2 regions of the Bacillus sp. FG16 genome follow, and region 2 is predicted to be linked to the other one. Evidence: riboswitches for the same ligand, from Rfam matches in the RefSeq annotation. Region 2 holds a riboswitch; the other holds the start of a gene.

Region 1 (7,255 bases), on a different contig from region 2:
GAGGTTGGTATTGATGAACATACGACAGTAATTGCGTACGACAGTCAAGCTGGTGCAAATGCTGCTCGTTTATGGTGGTTATGTAACTATGTAGGACATGAGAAAGTATATATATTAGATGGTGGTTTCCCGGTTTGGAAAGAGAATGGACTACCGACAACAACGGAAATTCCTGTTGTTATACGAAAAACATTCAAAACAAACATACAAGATCAGATGCTTGTATCGATGGAAACAGTAAGAGAGAATATCCAGGCAGGTGCAGATGTTACGTTAATTGATTCAAGAGAGCCAAAACGTTATGCTGGTGTAGAGGAACTTGTCGATCATAAAGCAGGACATATTCCGACAGCAGTAAATTATTTTTGGAAGGATGGAATGTTGCAATCAGGACAATTTCAGAATGAAGCTGAGCAACAAGAACGATTCCAAAACCTGTCGAAAGATAAGGAAACCATTGTATATTGTGGTTCTGGTGTTACGGCATGTCCAAATATCGTTGCATTAAAATTGGCTGGATTCCAAAATGTTAAATTGTATGCAGGTAGCTGGAGTGATTGGATTTCTTATCCAGAAAATCAAATTGCAAAAGAAGAAGATTAATCACTTGCATGCAAAAATAATTTGTATTAAAATAAGGTCACAAGCAAGAGATTGCTCGAAAAACTTTGTATTTTACACATTAGAAACAATGTGATAATATAACGACAAGTAAATAATACATCCTGCGGTGTGCGTAACTTATTTATGTCTAAAACCGATGTTAGTTATACGGAAGCTCAATATTTAGCGACCATCATCAAGCCTTCCTTGTGGAGGAAGATGTACGGTAACTGTGAGGGCATCCACCTGCGAGTAGCGGGTTTTTGGACATTTACGAGGAGCGGCACGTGCGGGGGTCTTATTTCAACTAACCTTATATAAAATTCCTACGGTGTACGTAGCTTATGCATGTCTTAAACCAATAAGTTTAATATGGAAGTTCAATATTTAAATGTAGCTAACATGCCATCTTTTTAAGAAGGAAGTTACAAACATTTGTGAGAGCATCCACCTGTGAGAGCAGGTTTATGGACATCTAGAGAGAACGGCATATGTGGGGCTATATAAAAACCTTACGTTTTATACGTAAGGTTTTTTTGTTGCATAGATATATCAATATTATCTTGATTCACCTGTGAAGTTTCCGTAATAAATGTAGCACTTTCTGTCTTCATCAATCTCTCTTGAATCCAAGGAGAATTCCATAGACATGCCGTCTCGCTGAATATATATAATATCTGAATGAAGAGATGGTAAAATTTCTTCGTAGTTCCATACATCTTGACTATCTACTATGTTTGAACTCGTTTCACTTAGTTCTCTAATTTCAAAACCGATGTAGGAGTATGTAGGGTCTGAAGGGTCATTTGCGAAAACTTCTTTTTGAATATAAATAACTACTGTTCCGTCTGGATCAACCGAAGTTGCAGTAACAACATAAGTATTTTTCTCTTTAATAAAATATTCACAAGTCATGCGTGCGATAATTTCAGAATTAGAAATATTTGCGTAGTTCCATAAAGCAGGATACCCTTTTGTTTCATCATTAAGTCGATATTCTAAGCGCATTTAATCCCTCTTCTTCCTTTTTCTTCTACTTTATCATGCCGTCTTATATAATAGAAATATAATTTAAAAAGGGGAGTGCGAAGGTGACAAAAACGAAATGGCTAGTAGGTGGTGTCGTAACATCTTTAATGACTGGCACTTTATTTGGCTGCGCACAAGATCTTCCCCCAAAACCGAATGATAATAGTTGTTCTGATTGGGATTGGGATGATGAACTTGGGGTATGGCAGTGTGATGATAGTAGTTCAGGTTATCGTGGGCATTATTTCTATGGTGGGCGATACTATCAAAATAAGTCCACCTTTAAAAATTCATCGGCGTTTAAATCGTATCAATCGTCTGCTGAATTTAAAGGTGGAATTGGAAGCGGTTCAAAGGGAGGATTTGGGGGCTAAAATATGTCGCAATACATAAGAAATCGAAAAGAGTTTTATTTGAAATATCCAAATTTTTGGTCGGATTTATATGAATGTGAGTATAGTTTGTTTCATGTTTTTTCTATAACAAATCAGACTTTGGAACAATTGCAATTAGCTACTGAACGAATGGGGAAAATATTTTTTAAGACTGCTAGACTTTTACGTAATTTAAGTGACGAACAGCTTCTTGAGCTTGGTTTTCCTCCTGCGAGCTTATCATTCATTAGAATGAAAGAATTATATCCTGAATCTGTTATTTCACGATTTGATTTCGTTATAACGGACGATAACCAAATTAAAATGCTTGAGTTTAATAGTGATACACCAACTTTTATTATGGAATGCTTTCAAATGAATGGAAAAGTTTGTGAAAACCTAGGATATGATGATCCAAACTCGGATCAAGAACGATTACTATCTTCTGGTGTTACGAAAGCCGTAATGGAAGCGACAAAGGGATTAGACAATCCAAATGTTGTTTTTACAGCACATCATGAACATATTGAGGATTGGAATACGACTAAGTATTTGAGTCAGTTATGCCATGTTGAAAATAAAGTAGTGCCAATGTCAGAACTTAGAATTACGAAAGATGCTCTAGTCGATAAAGATGGGGCGAAGATTGATGTTTTATATCGCCAAACATATCCGATAGAAGATTTAATTGAGGATCAAGATCCTGAAACAGGAGATTTGGTAGGTGTGGAACTGTTACAACTTGTAAAAGCCGGAAAGCTTTTTATAATAAATCCTTTGTCAGCATTTTTACTTCAGCCAAAATCAATTCAGTGTCTTATTTGGGGGTTAGCAGAAGAAGAGGCCTTTTATACAAATGAGGAACAACAGTGGATTAAAGAATATATGTTACCTACATATTTAGAACCAGATTTATTTTTAGGCAAAGGTTCTTTCGTTCAAAAACCTTCATTTGGGAGAGAAGGAGATACAATTACGATTCGCGATAAAGACGAAAATATTATGCTTCAAAATGCACACCAAACGTATAAAGCGTCACTGCCGATATTTCAAAAGTATATAGAACTTCCAGTCGTATCCTTGGAAACAGAAAAAGGGATGGAGAAACTGTCGTATGTGTTTGGTTCGTTTTTAATTGCTGGAAAAGCGAGTAGTATCGGTATTCGCGCGGGAGAAAAGATTACAGGAAATGAATCGTACTATTTACCGGTAGGTATAAAAAGGAGGGGGAAAAAATGATTAATTTTTTATTATATCTAGCAGTAACACTCGGCCTTTTATGTATTGGTCTGTTCTTGATGGAAGTGACAACGAAAGTTAAGGAATTTAAGTTAATGGCTCAAGGGAATAAGGCGGTAAGCTATGTGCTTGGAGGACGATTACTTGGGTTAGCTATTGTTTTATATTCGACAGCAGCTAATTCAATTTCACTTCTTGATATGATTTCGTGGGGAGCAGTTGGGATTTTGGCTCAAATTATCGTCTTTTATTTAGCTGAGTGGCTTACACCACGCTTTAATATAAACAAAAGTCTCGAAGAAGATAATCAAGCAGTCGGTCTTTTTCTTATGTTTTTATCGCTTTCAATTGGGATTGTAATCGCTGGTTGTATAACTTATTAAAAACTTTACGTTTAAACGTAAAGTTTTTTATTTTATCCCGCTATTTGCCGGGCAGCCCGATTGGTGAGGGCTAATAATCAGTGGGGGATGAACAAAACCCCCACTGATTAAAGTTTCACTTTATATACGTTAGTTTGCCATACCTTTTGAAAAAATTGTAGGCTACTGTTGACATCTAATTTAAATAAGAGTAACATTTTCAATGTAATGAAAATAAGTCTCTGTTAGGTGAGGCTCCTGTATAGAGAAATGCTACTGCCCAAAAATGTCGAGAGACGCCAATGGGTCAACAGGAATGATCGAATTAAGGTTTTTCTTAACGTAGCTGGTAATGTACCTATGCTATACAGTGCTAAAACTCGGCGAGGGAGAGGTCCGTAGATTTCTAATTATATTAGAAATCGTTTATTTGTGTATGTAATGGCCACTACTCTCTTAAGGGTAGGGGTCTTTTTTGTTACCAAGCTATGAGTAATATCATAGTATAAAATATAAAATTAAACGAGGAGGTGAGGAGCATGTCAAATTCTGACTCGGTTCCGTTACCCATATACTTCAAATCAAAAATATATGATGTAGGCAGGAAACGATTTGTTCCTCCCTCTATATTTATCACAATGTAGCGTTTATAAAGCGCTAGACACTTTCACAGCAAAGTGGATAAATTGAGAAACAAAGCGTTTCTTCCTATGTTGTAAAGGAGGAGACGATAATATGTTATATGCAAACAAAACTGTGGGTAACACGTCATATAAACTAAATAAAAAATCAATAAAAGAACAAACAATGCTCCAAAAAAATAAAGATTTATTAATTGAAATTGCAACAAGAGATGTAAAATCTGTATTTGCATATTTTAAAACAACAAGAGACGGACTATCAATGAAAGAGGCGCAAAAACGTATTCAAGTATATGGCCGAAATGAACTAACTTCAAAAAGAGCAATTCTTGCAGAAGTAATGATGAAGCTTGGTGGCATGATTCCAGGTTTTTCAAAACAACGTGTGTGTGATGAATTACAACGTGAAACGATTACTGTATCTAGAGTAGAATGTTCTAGTAGTACAGGGCTAAATAGTGAACTGAAAATGATGGAGATACCAGTGCAAGAACTTGTACCTGGAGATATGATTTTTCTTTCGGCTGGAGATGCTGTGCCAGCTGATGTACGTATTATTTATGCAGATGATTTATTAGTGAATGAGTCTGTGTTAACGGGAAACGAAGCGAGTATAGAGAAGTTTGAAAGCTGCTATCACCTTGAACGTAAACGATTTATTCCATTAAAACGGATGAAAGATTATAATCCACTTGAGCTTGAAAATGTATGTTTTAAAGGTTCGCATATTGTTAGTGGAAATGCAAAGGCTGTCGTTGTTTCTACTGGGAAAAATACGTATTCAGGCATATTGCATACTTGTTGTAGTAGGATGTCTTAATGTGTTAATGGTGCTAAATATACAAAAACCATGTATAATAGACAAAGTTGAGCAAAAACGTAGAATGGTAATCTATTTATATAACCTTACGTGATAACGTGAGGTTATTATTTTTTTAATAGGAGAGGAATTATGAAAAAAGTATTATTAGTTGATGGTATGGCACTATTATTTCGTGCTTTTTACGCAACAAGTGTCTACGGACAATTTATGAAACGACAAGATGGAACCCCTACGAACGGGATTCATGGTTATATGAAACACTTGTTAACAGCTACGCAAGCGATCGAACCAACACATATCGTTACATGCTGGGATATGGGAAGTACGACATTTAGAACAGAATCGTTCTCGAATTATAAAGCAAATCGTGCGGCGCCACCAGAAGAATTAATTCCTCAATTTGATTTAGTGCAAGAAATGACTGCGAAATTATCCATTCCAGTTATCGGTATGAAAGGCTACGAAGCCGATGATTGTATCGGTACGCTTGCAAAACAATATTGCAATGAAGCTGAAGTTTATATTTTAACTGGTGATACAGATTTACTTCAACTTGTTGATAAGAACGTTACAGTTATGCTTCTGCGTAAAGGAATTGGAAATTACGAATATTACACACCGGAGAAAATTATGGAAGAAAAAGGTGTAGAGCCGTGGCAAATCGTCCATGCAAAAGCTTTCATGGGAGATACAAGTGATAATTATCCAGGTGTAAAAGGTATCGGTGAAAAAACAGCGTATAAGCTTATTCAAGAGCACGGAACAGTATCCGCTGTACTAGAAAATGTAGAATCATTAACAAAAGCGCAGCGTACGAAGATTGAAAGTGATTTAGAGAACTTAAATATTTCGTTGCAATTAGCACAAATTCACTGTGAAGTTCCAATTTCATGTTCACTAGAAGAGGGATTACACACAATGGATGAAGAAAAACTTAGATTTGTTTGTGAAGAAATGAATTGGGGAAGACCTGAAATATTAATAAATATGCTATAAATAGTTTGGAAAGAGGGATGTTGCATAAGTCGAAATTTGACTTGGTGACTCCTTCTTTTTGTTTTTGTAAACAGTATTATAGTAAATAAAATTATGTCGAACTCAATTTTAAATATATAAATGTTTCGACAAGATATAATGATAAAAGTTGATGGGAATAGTAATTTTTATAATGAAGTGAATTAATTTCAACATAGTTTTAGAGAGTCTTTCTTTCGTGTTCACAAAGTTGTCAGAAAATAAACGGAATTTTCATATGAAGTTCAAATAGAATTCACAACAATCAATTATTATAAGGACACACAGATAATTCTTTATCTTTTATATAAACCATCCCCCAAGGAGGACAATGAAAATGAGAAAAAAAGTGAGAAAATCTTTTAAACAATTATTAATTGAAAATAAACAATCACTATTAAATAATAAAGAAAATATGAAAGAAATTGAAGAGAGAATTGAGAAACGACATGTAGCATATAGTGGTGCCAGTAATTAAATAAAATAAAAAACGCTATTCATCTCTTTAATTTATGTAAATATGCAAGATATTTTTATAGTGTTTTTCTATCAATATTACTCATTTTTCGAGGTTGAAATTGGTATATACCAATTTTTGAGATTCGCTATTCATAATATTACAAAAAATGTTACAATACACTCAAATTTATACTATAAAATCATTTTAATATGAAAAATTGGAATGAAAAGAAAGGAGAGGAATATGAATAAAGATGTCGCTTTGAAATGATTATTATCATTTCATTAGGAGTTGATGTAAAAAGATGAAGAGATACGAAGAATTGGATTCTATAAGAGGGATTTCTTCATTAATAGTAATGATTGGTCATCATTTAATGATTTTTTCAGCATTTCAAAATTACAGTTATGAAGATAATAAACCATTTGTTGTGTATCTATTAAAAGAAACGCCTGCTCGTCTTATTTTTAGTAGTGGTAACGAATCTGTTATTATCTTTTTTGTTTTGAGCGGATTTGTTTTGTATGAATCTATTCAAAAAACCTATAGTAGCTATGGGTCATACCTTTTAAAACGTATATGCAGAATATATATTCCCTATATTGTGGCACTAATTATAGCTATTATATGCCAGGCTACAATTAGTGAATATGGTATTTCTTATTTAAGTGAATGGTTTAATCGCTCATGGACGATTGAAAGTTCTCCAA
Region 2 (7,255 bases):
TTGATGCAGCGCTTTGAATAAATGGAATCTTCTGTGTTCTTATCATGTGAACAATTAAAGTTTGTGTTAACAATCCAACGACAAACCAACCGGACTGGAATAATGATTGTTCGCTCGGTGTATTTGCGCCAAATACATTCCACATGACTACGTATGTGATAATATCAAATATAGAACTAATTGGGCCGATACAAATAATGAAGTTTCGTAAGTTTGCAGTATCCCATTTTCGTGGCTTTTCTAGAAACTCTTTATCCATTTTGTCCCATGGAATAGAAAGTTGTGAAATATCATAAAGTAAGTTTTGAATTAAAAGATGAATGGCAAGCATCGGTAAAAAGGGAATGAAAGCACTTGCTACTAACACGCTAAACACATTACCGAAGTTAGAGCTAGCTGTCATCTTAATATATTTTAAAATATTTCCGAATGTAGTACGCCCTTCTAAAATCCCGGCTTCTAATATAGTTAAACTTTTTTCGAGTAGAATAATATCGGAAGCTTCTTTTGCAATATCAGTAGCAGTATCAACGGATATTCCGACATCAGCTTCACGTAATGCTACAGCATCGTTAATGCCATCTCCCATATAACCTACAGTGTGTCCATTTCCTTGTAGTGCGCGTATAATGCGAGATTTTTGCATTGGATTTAGCTTCGCAAATACAGTCGTTTCTTCAGCAAGTTTTGCTAATGCTTTATCTGGTAAAGAATCAATCTCGTAACCGAGGATGGGTTCGCCGATATTTAATCCAACTTCTTTACAAACCTTTCTTGTAACAATTTCGTTATCGCCAGTTAAAATTTTCACTTGTACACCATGCTTTTGTAATGCTTGAATTGCAGCTGCTGCAGATGGTTTCGGTGGATCTAAAAAGCCGATATATCCAGCGAGAATCATATCAGTTTCGTCTTTTACTGCGTACTCTTTATCATTTATTTTTCTATCTTTTTTATAAGCCACAGCAATAACCCGCATACCTTCACTATTCAATGTCTCGCTTAGTTTTTTGACATTTGAGCGTGTCTCCTCAGTGAGTGTAACTATTTTTTTATCCACTTCAGTGTAGTTACAAATTGATAAAATTTCTTCTACGGCACCTTTACAAACCATTGTATGTTCACCTGAACTATCCTTTACGATGACTGACATACGCCGGCGGGCGAAATCGAATGGAATTTCATCTAGCTTTTGAAAAGCTGATGGATCAAATGTATTGTTTTCCTCTGTATGCTTAATAACAGCTTTATCTATTAAGTTTTTCAATCCAGTTTGATAGAAACTATTTAAATAGGCAAATTGCAAGACGCGATTACATTCATTTCCACTAGGATCTAAGTGACGAACAAGGACAACTTTATCTTCTGTTAAAGTTCCGGTTTTATCTGTACAAAGAATGTTCATAGCACCTAAGTTTTGAATAGAATTTAGTTGTTTTACAATTACTTTTTGTTTAGACATGTTAACGGCACCTTTAGCTAAATTAGCAGTTACAATCATTGGTAACATTTCTGGTGTAAGACCAACAGCAACTGCAATAGCGAAGAAGAAAGCTTCTTGCCAATCTCCTTTTGTGAATCCATTAATGAGAAGGACAATAGGCGCCATAATAAGCATGAATGTAATTAAGAGCCAGCTTACTTTGTTTACACCTTTATCAAAGCTTGTTTCTACACGCTTTCCGATTACCTTATTTGCTAAAGAGCCGAAATACGTATCAGTACTTGTTGAGATGACAACAGCTTTTGCGCTACCACTTACAATATTTGTTCCCATGAAACAAAGGTTTTCCATATCGAGTGGATTGTAATTTTTTTTCATGTTTTTCGGTAAGATATGCTTATTTTCTGTATGGTAGCAGTGTTCGTATTTTTCTACAGGAAGTGCTTCCCCTGTTAAGGAAGATTGATTAACAAATAAATCTTTAGCGGATACAATACGCGCATCAGCGGGAACGATATCACCTGCTGAAAGGGAAATAATATCGCCAGGTACAAGTTCCTCAATTGGAATTTCTGTTGTGTAATTTCGATTTAAATTCGTTACATTTTTTATTTCATGTACAAATCCATTTATTCTAAATACACTCGCAGTTGTTCGAACCATAGCTTTTAACTTATCGGCAGCTTTTTGAGAACGAAATTCTTGGGAAAACCGAATCGTTGCACTAAGTAGTACCATTGCAGATACGACAATTGTTCCTTGTATGTCATCTGTGAAAAAGGAGAGTGCTCCAAGAGCTAATAAAACGAAAATAAATGGATTTTTAAATGCCGAAAGAAATTGAATGTACCACGGCGCCATTTTATTATGAGCTATTTCGTTCGGACCGTATAAAGAAAGTCTACGAGACGCTTCTTGTTTAGATAATCCATCTTGTGTTGTTTCTAGAAGTTTTAACGCAGAGATTACATCTTGTGTTGCAACCTCCACTAATAATTCGTTATTTGTTTGCATGCTATTTTGCTCATAAGCATGCTTTGTTTCTTGTCTTTGTAAATTAAACATTGGTAGTTCCTCCTCTGTCATGAAGGAGGAAACAATCTGTTACCTAACTATTTGAAATGGTGAGGAACAGTTTCTTTCCTACCTACATGATGAAATATGAATGTAAAACGTATGGGTATCTGGGCCGAATCATCAATTGCCAACTGTTCCTCACCTCCGTACAATTTAGTAGTTTCTGAATATGCTATGTTTGTTTCATAGTAAGGTGCATAGATACGTAAAAAGACCTTTACTCAAAACGAGTAAAGGTCTGAATTCGCAGTTAAAAGAGTCCACAACAAAGACTGCTAGTAGACATAAATAAAAACAGTTTTTGTGTGTGACAAAATATATGCACCTCTCCCTCGTTGAGTTTTAGCACTGTATAGCATAGGTACTGAAACCAGCTACGTTAAGAAAGGCCTTCATTCCGACCTTTCCTGTTGACCCATTGGCGTCTCTCGACATTTTTGGGCAGCAGCGTTTCTCTATACAGGAGCCTCACCTAACAGAGACCATATTCAATTACATGTTGAATGTTAGCACTGTAAAATCGTAGTGTCAATATCTTTTTTATCTGTGTTTTTAAAATATTAAATGGATTTATAATAGATATATGGGATGAAATGCATGATATTAATTATAAATAATGTGGAAAATAAATATTTTTATAAGAGGGGAATTTGTAATGGTACCACAAAATTTTATTATAAATATTGAGAATCAAAAGTGGTTGTTTAATGAGCAGGAAGATTTATGTTCTCATGGAGAAATATATCCCGCATTAACGGGCAGTAAGACTCCCACCTCAAAATTCGGCTAGAGCAAAGGAGTTAGGTGGGAGAGATCAAACTGCCCGTAAAAGCCCGATTGGTTCAACTAATAATCAGTGGGGACGGTGCCCCCCACTGATTAAAGTTTCCCTTTATTTAAATGTGGCTGGAACGATTATTACGTAGACAGGTATGGATGAGGAATGGGGAATAAGTGAATCAGCTTTAGCTCTGTTACGAACTTTAGATAAAGAATATATTTGTGATATTGAAAATGAAGAGGGGCTTATTTTGCACGGATGTGGCACTATGCTCATGTTAGGATGCCCAATTTCAATTCATTGGACTATAAACCATATAGGTGAAAATGTGGTTTTAAAGGATTTTGTCAAAGTTATTTCTACTGATCAAGAGGCTATATACTATGAAGGGCTTCATATAGAAGTAAATGAAAATGAATATAGAAAACAAATTGTTTCTTTTGCGCTACAAGCAAAAGAATTATTCAATAAATCAAGTGAAAAGGTAATTTTAGATGAGTTTGATCAAAGTATGTATACAGACTTTTGGACGGAATATAATCATTTGCTAAATAAGTATAAATAAAAAAAGCACTGTAACCAGTGCTTTTTTATTATAGATTACGAGATTGTAGGGTTTTCAAAAATAACAATCTCTGAACTGTTTGTAGTTGAAACGCGTTGGGCGTAATATGTTAAAGCTGAAGAAATATATGCTGGTAACGTATCATTTGTATGTGATGTTGTATATTCATGGATTAATTCCTTTAAAGTTGTCCATTCTAATTGTGCTGGGTGATCAGACACGAAAGAACTTACCCAGCGATCAAATGAAGATGAAAAATCAGTTTGTAAACGAAATACTTCTTTCATAATAAAACGCTCCCTTAAAATGTAGTATAATCATTTTAACACAAAACACGAACGATTGCTAAATTTTTTAAGTATAATGTTCGTGTTATATAGTTGTCTAGATGATTGGTTATGTAAATTCAATTTGCCATTTGAAATAACATTCCGTAAGATGAGAGATAGAGTATATTTAGAGCTGGAGGAAAGAAAGTGGAATTTGTATTTTTAGGAACTGGTGCAGGTGTTCCTTCAAAAGGAAGGAACGTTTCAGCAATTGCTTTACAATTGTTAGAAGAACGAGGACAAACTTGGTTATTTGATTGTGGCGAGGCCACGCAACATCAAATATTACATACATCTGTACGTCCGCGCCGCATTGAAAAAATATTTATTACGCATTTACATGGCGATCATATTTTTGGATTGCCTGGTTTATTAGGTAGCCGTTCATTTCAAGGAGGAACTACGCCTTTAACGGTGTATGGACCGAAAGGAATTAAACAATTTATTGAAGTGGCATTATCGGTAAGTACGACACATGTGAAATATCCACTTGAAGTTGTGGAGATAACAGAAGAAGGTACCGTATTTGAAGATAATGAATTTTATGTAGAAACGAAAAGATTGTCACACGGTATAGAATGTTTTGGATATCGTATTGTAGAGAAAGATATACAAGGTGCTCTTTTAGTTGATAAGTTGCTTGAGATGGGTGTGAAACCAGGTCCAATCTTTAAACGTTTAAAGGATGGAGAAGTAGTTGAATTAGAGGGTGGCACGATATTAAATGGAAATGAGTTTATCGGCCCACCTCAAAAAGGAAGAATTATTACTATCTTAGGTGATACGCGATATTGCGAAGCGAGTAGGGAGCTTGCGCAAGATGCAGATGTACTTGTCCATGAAGCGACTTTCGCAGCAGAAGATGAGCAACAAGCGCATGATTATTTTCATTCCACATCTAAGCAAGCTGCGAGCATTGCACTTCAGGCAAATGCGAAGCGATTAATCTTAACTCACATTAGTTCTCGCTATCAAGGAGATACATATAAGGAATTATTGAAAGAGGCAAGAGAGTTGTTTTCTAATACAGAAATAGCGACAGATTTGAAATCATTCCCAGTAGAAAAATAATAATTTTGTAAAAAATGGTAACGATAGGTTACCATTTTTTTATGTCTAAAAAAATTTAAAAATAAAACTGTTATTATTTTATATTTATACTTGGATGATACAGAAAATTAGAATGGTTTGAATATATACGATAAAAATACGAAATAATGATTATTTAGAAAAACTGTTATATAAGTCAGATGACATACAAGTGATACAAATAGCAGGAATGGACTTTTATTCAGAACTTTTAAAATTCAACAAAAGTAAGCGTTTTATAAAAAACAAGCTATAATGAGGGCAGATTATAATTTATGATAAGTCACATGCTTTTTAGTTATTATCGTAACAAGTGAAGTTGACTAAACCATGAGAGAGTAACATGAGAATTATAATAGGAAAGATATCGCTTGTTTATGCTATCCTTGCAATGGCTTCTGTGTTAAACTTTGGATTGCTACCAGACTTTATTGTGGATTATCTTATATCATTTTTTAATGAAAATAATGCTAAGATTCTTATGTATTATTATAACTGGTATTATTTCAGGTTATATTGGATTACTTTTATTTGAAAATTATCCAATTCATACAGCAGAACAAATTCGTGGTACAACTGGAAAAGCGACAGATGTAGCAGGTTAATAGAATAGTAGAATAAATTTTTGCATAGAGGTTTAGGGGGAGTTATGATGAAGTATCGCTCAGTATTTGATATTATCGGTCCAGTTATGATTGGACCATCAAGTTCACATACAGCAGGCGCGGCAAGAATGGGGCAAGTTGCTCGCCAGCTGTTTCGTCATGAACCAGAAAGAGTAAGCATTTCGTTATATGGATCATTTGCAAAGACGTATCGAGGGCATGGTACGGATGTAGCACTAATCGGTGGAATATTAGGATTTGAAACAGATGACTTACGTATTCCAGAGGCGCTAGAAATAGCAAAAGAGCGCGGAATTGAAGTGGAATTCATTGAAGAAGATGCCAATGCACCTCACCCAAATACAGCGAAAATTCGTTTGTATAAAGGTGAAGAAGAAATTGAAGTGGTTGCTTGCTCAATTGGTGGCGGTAAAATTGAAGTTGTAGAATTAAACGGATTCGATCTTCAATTATCAGGCACAAGTCCAGCACTACTTATTGTAAATAACGATCGCTTTGGTGCTATTGCAGCAGTAGCTTCAATCCTTGCTACAAACGAGATTAACATTAGTACAATGAGTGTTTCTCGTAAAGAAAAAGGAAGAAGAGCGCTTATGGTTATTGAAACAGATGAATTATTAGCAGATGAAGTAATTGAAGAAATAAAAGCGCAACAAAATATTTGTCAAGTAACTATTATGGATTAATTGCAGGGGGGACACACCATGTTTCGGAACGCAGCGGAACTAGTGGCGCAAGCTAAAGAACAAAATGTAAAAATCGCAGAAATTATGATTCAATGTGAAATGGAAACAAGAAGTATTTCACGTGAAGAAGTAATTGCTGGTATGGAAAAGAACTTAGTCGTGATGGAACAAGCAGTAGAACGTGGTATTCGCGGCGTGAAATCACCAACTGGTTTAACTGGTGGAGATGCTGTAAAAGTTCAAGCGTATATGAAGAGTGGAAAAGGCTTATCTGGAGATACGATTTTGGATGCAGTAAGCAAAGCTGTTGCAACAAATGAAGTAAACGCAGCGATGGGAATTATTTGTGCAACACCAACAGCAGGGTCTGCTGGAACAGTGCCAGGTGTACTATTTGCGCTAAGAGAAAAATTGCAGCCTACACGTGAAGAAATGATTGAATTCTTATTTACAGCAGGAGCTTTCGGTATGGTTGTTGCGAATAACGCTTGTATTTCTGGTGCGGCAGGAGGATGCCAAGCTGAAGTTGGTTCAGCAAGTGGAATGGCGGCTGCAGCTGCAGTTGAGATGGCTGGTGGAACACAAGATCAAGCAGCTACAGCGATGGCAATTTCATTAAAGAACATGCTTGGTTTAGTGTGTGATCCTGTTGCAGGAC

The links. Region 2 has a riboswitch for magnesium ahead of mgtA (magnesium-translocating P-type ATPase). Riboswitches for the same ligand answer to the same signal wherever they lie in the genome.
Region 1: another riboswitch for magnesium. It lies ahead of ACODS7_RS13625 (P-type ATPase actuator domain-containing protein); the one in region 2 lies ahead of mgtA (magnesium-translocating P-type ATPase).

What each region holds. Positions count from the first base shown of each region.
Region 1 covers NZ_JBMDKC010000031.1:6,762-14,016, forward strand. Annotated here, with positions in the region: gene ACODS7_RS13590 (sulfurtransferase) at 1-603, shown strand, start outside; RNA gene ssrS (6S RNA) at 720-902, shown strand; RNA gene ssrS (6S RNA) at 924-1,107, shown strand; gene ACODS7_RS13605 (hypothetical protein) at 1,162-1,611, opposite strand; gene ACODS7_RS13610 (hypothetical protein) at 1,695-2,006, shown strand; gene ACODS7_RS13615 (glutathionylspermidine synthase family protein) at 2,010-3,245, shown strand; gene ACODS7_RS13620 (DUF350 domain-containing protein) at 3,242-3,628, shown strand; M-box (ykoK) riboswitch at 3,842-4,007, shown strand; gene ACODS7_RS13625 (P-type ATPase actuator domain-containing protein) at 4,343-5,068, shown strand; gene ACODS7_RS13630 (5'-3' exonuclease) at 5,201-6,067, shown strand; gene ACODS7_RS13635 (FbpB family small basic protein) at 6,423-6,563, shown strand; gene ACODS7_RS13640 (acyltransferase family protein) at 6,850-7,255, shown strand, end outside.
Region 2 covers NZ_JBMDKC010000001.1:84,947-92,201, forward strand. Annotated here, with positions in the region: gene mgtA (magnesium-translocating P-type ATPase) at 1-2,509, opposite strand, end outside; M-box (ykoK) riboswitch at 2,841-3,008, opposite strand; partial or broken gene ACODS7_RS00555 (hypothetical protein) at 3,359-3,867, shown strand; gene ACODS7_RS00560 (DUF3932 family protein) at 3,903-4,154, opposite strand; gene rnz (ribonuclease Z) at 4,344-5,267, shown strand; gene ACODS7_RS00570 (hypothetical protein) at 5,744-5,890, shown strand; gene sdaAB (L-serine ammonia-lyase, iron-sulfur-dependent subunit beta) at 5,938-6,597, shown strand; gene sdaAA (L-serine ammonia-lyase, iron-sulfur-dependent, subunit alpha) at 6,616-7,255, shown strand, end outside.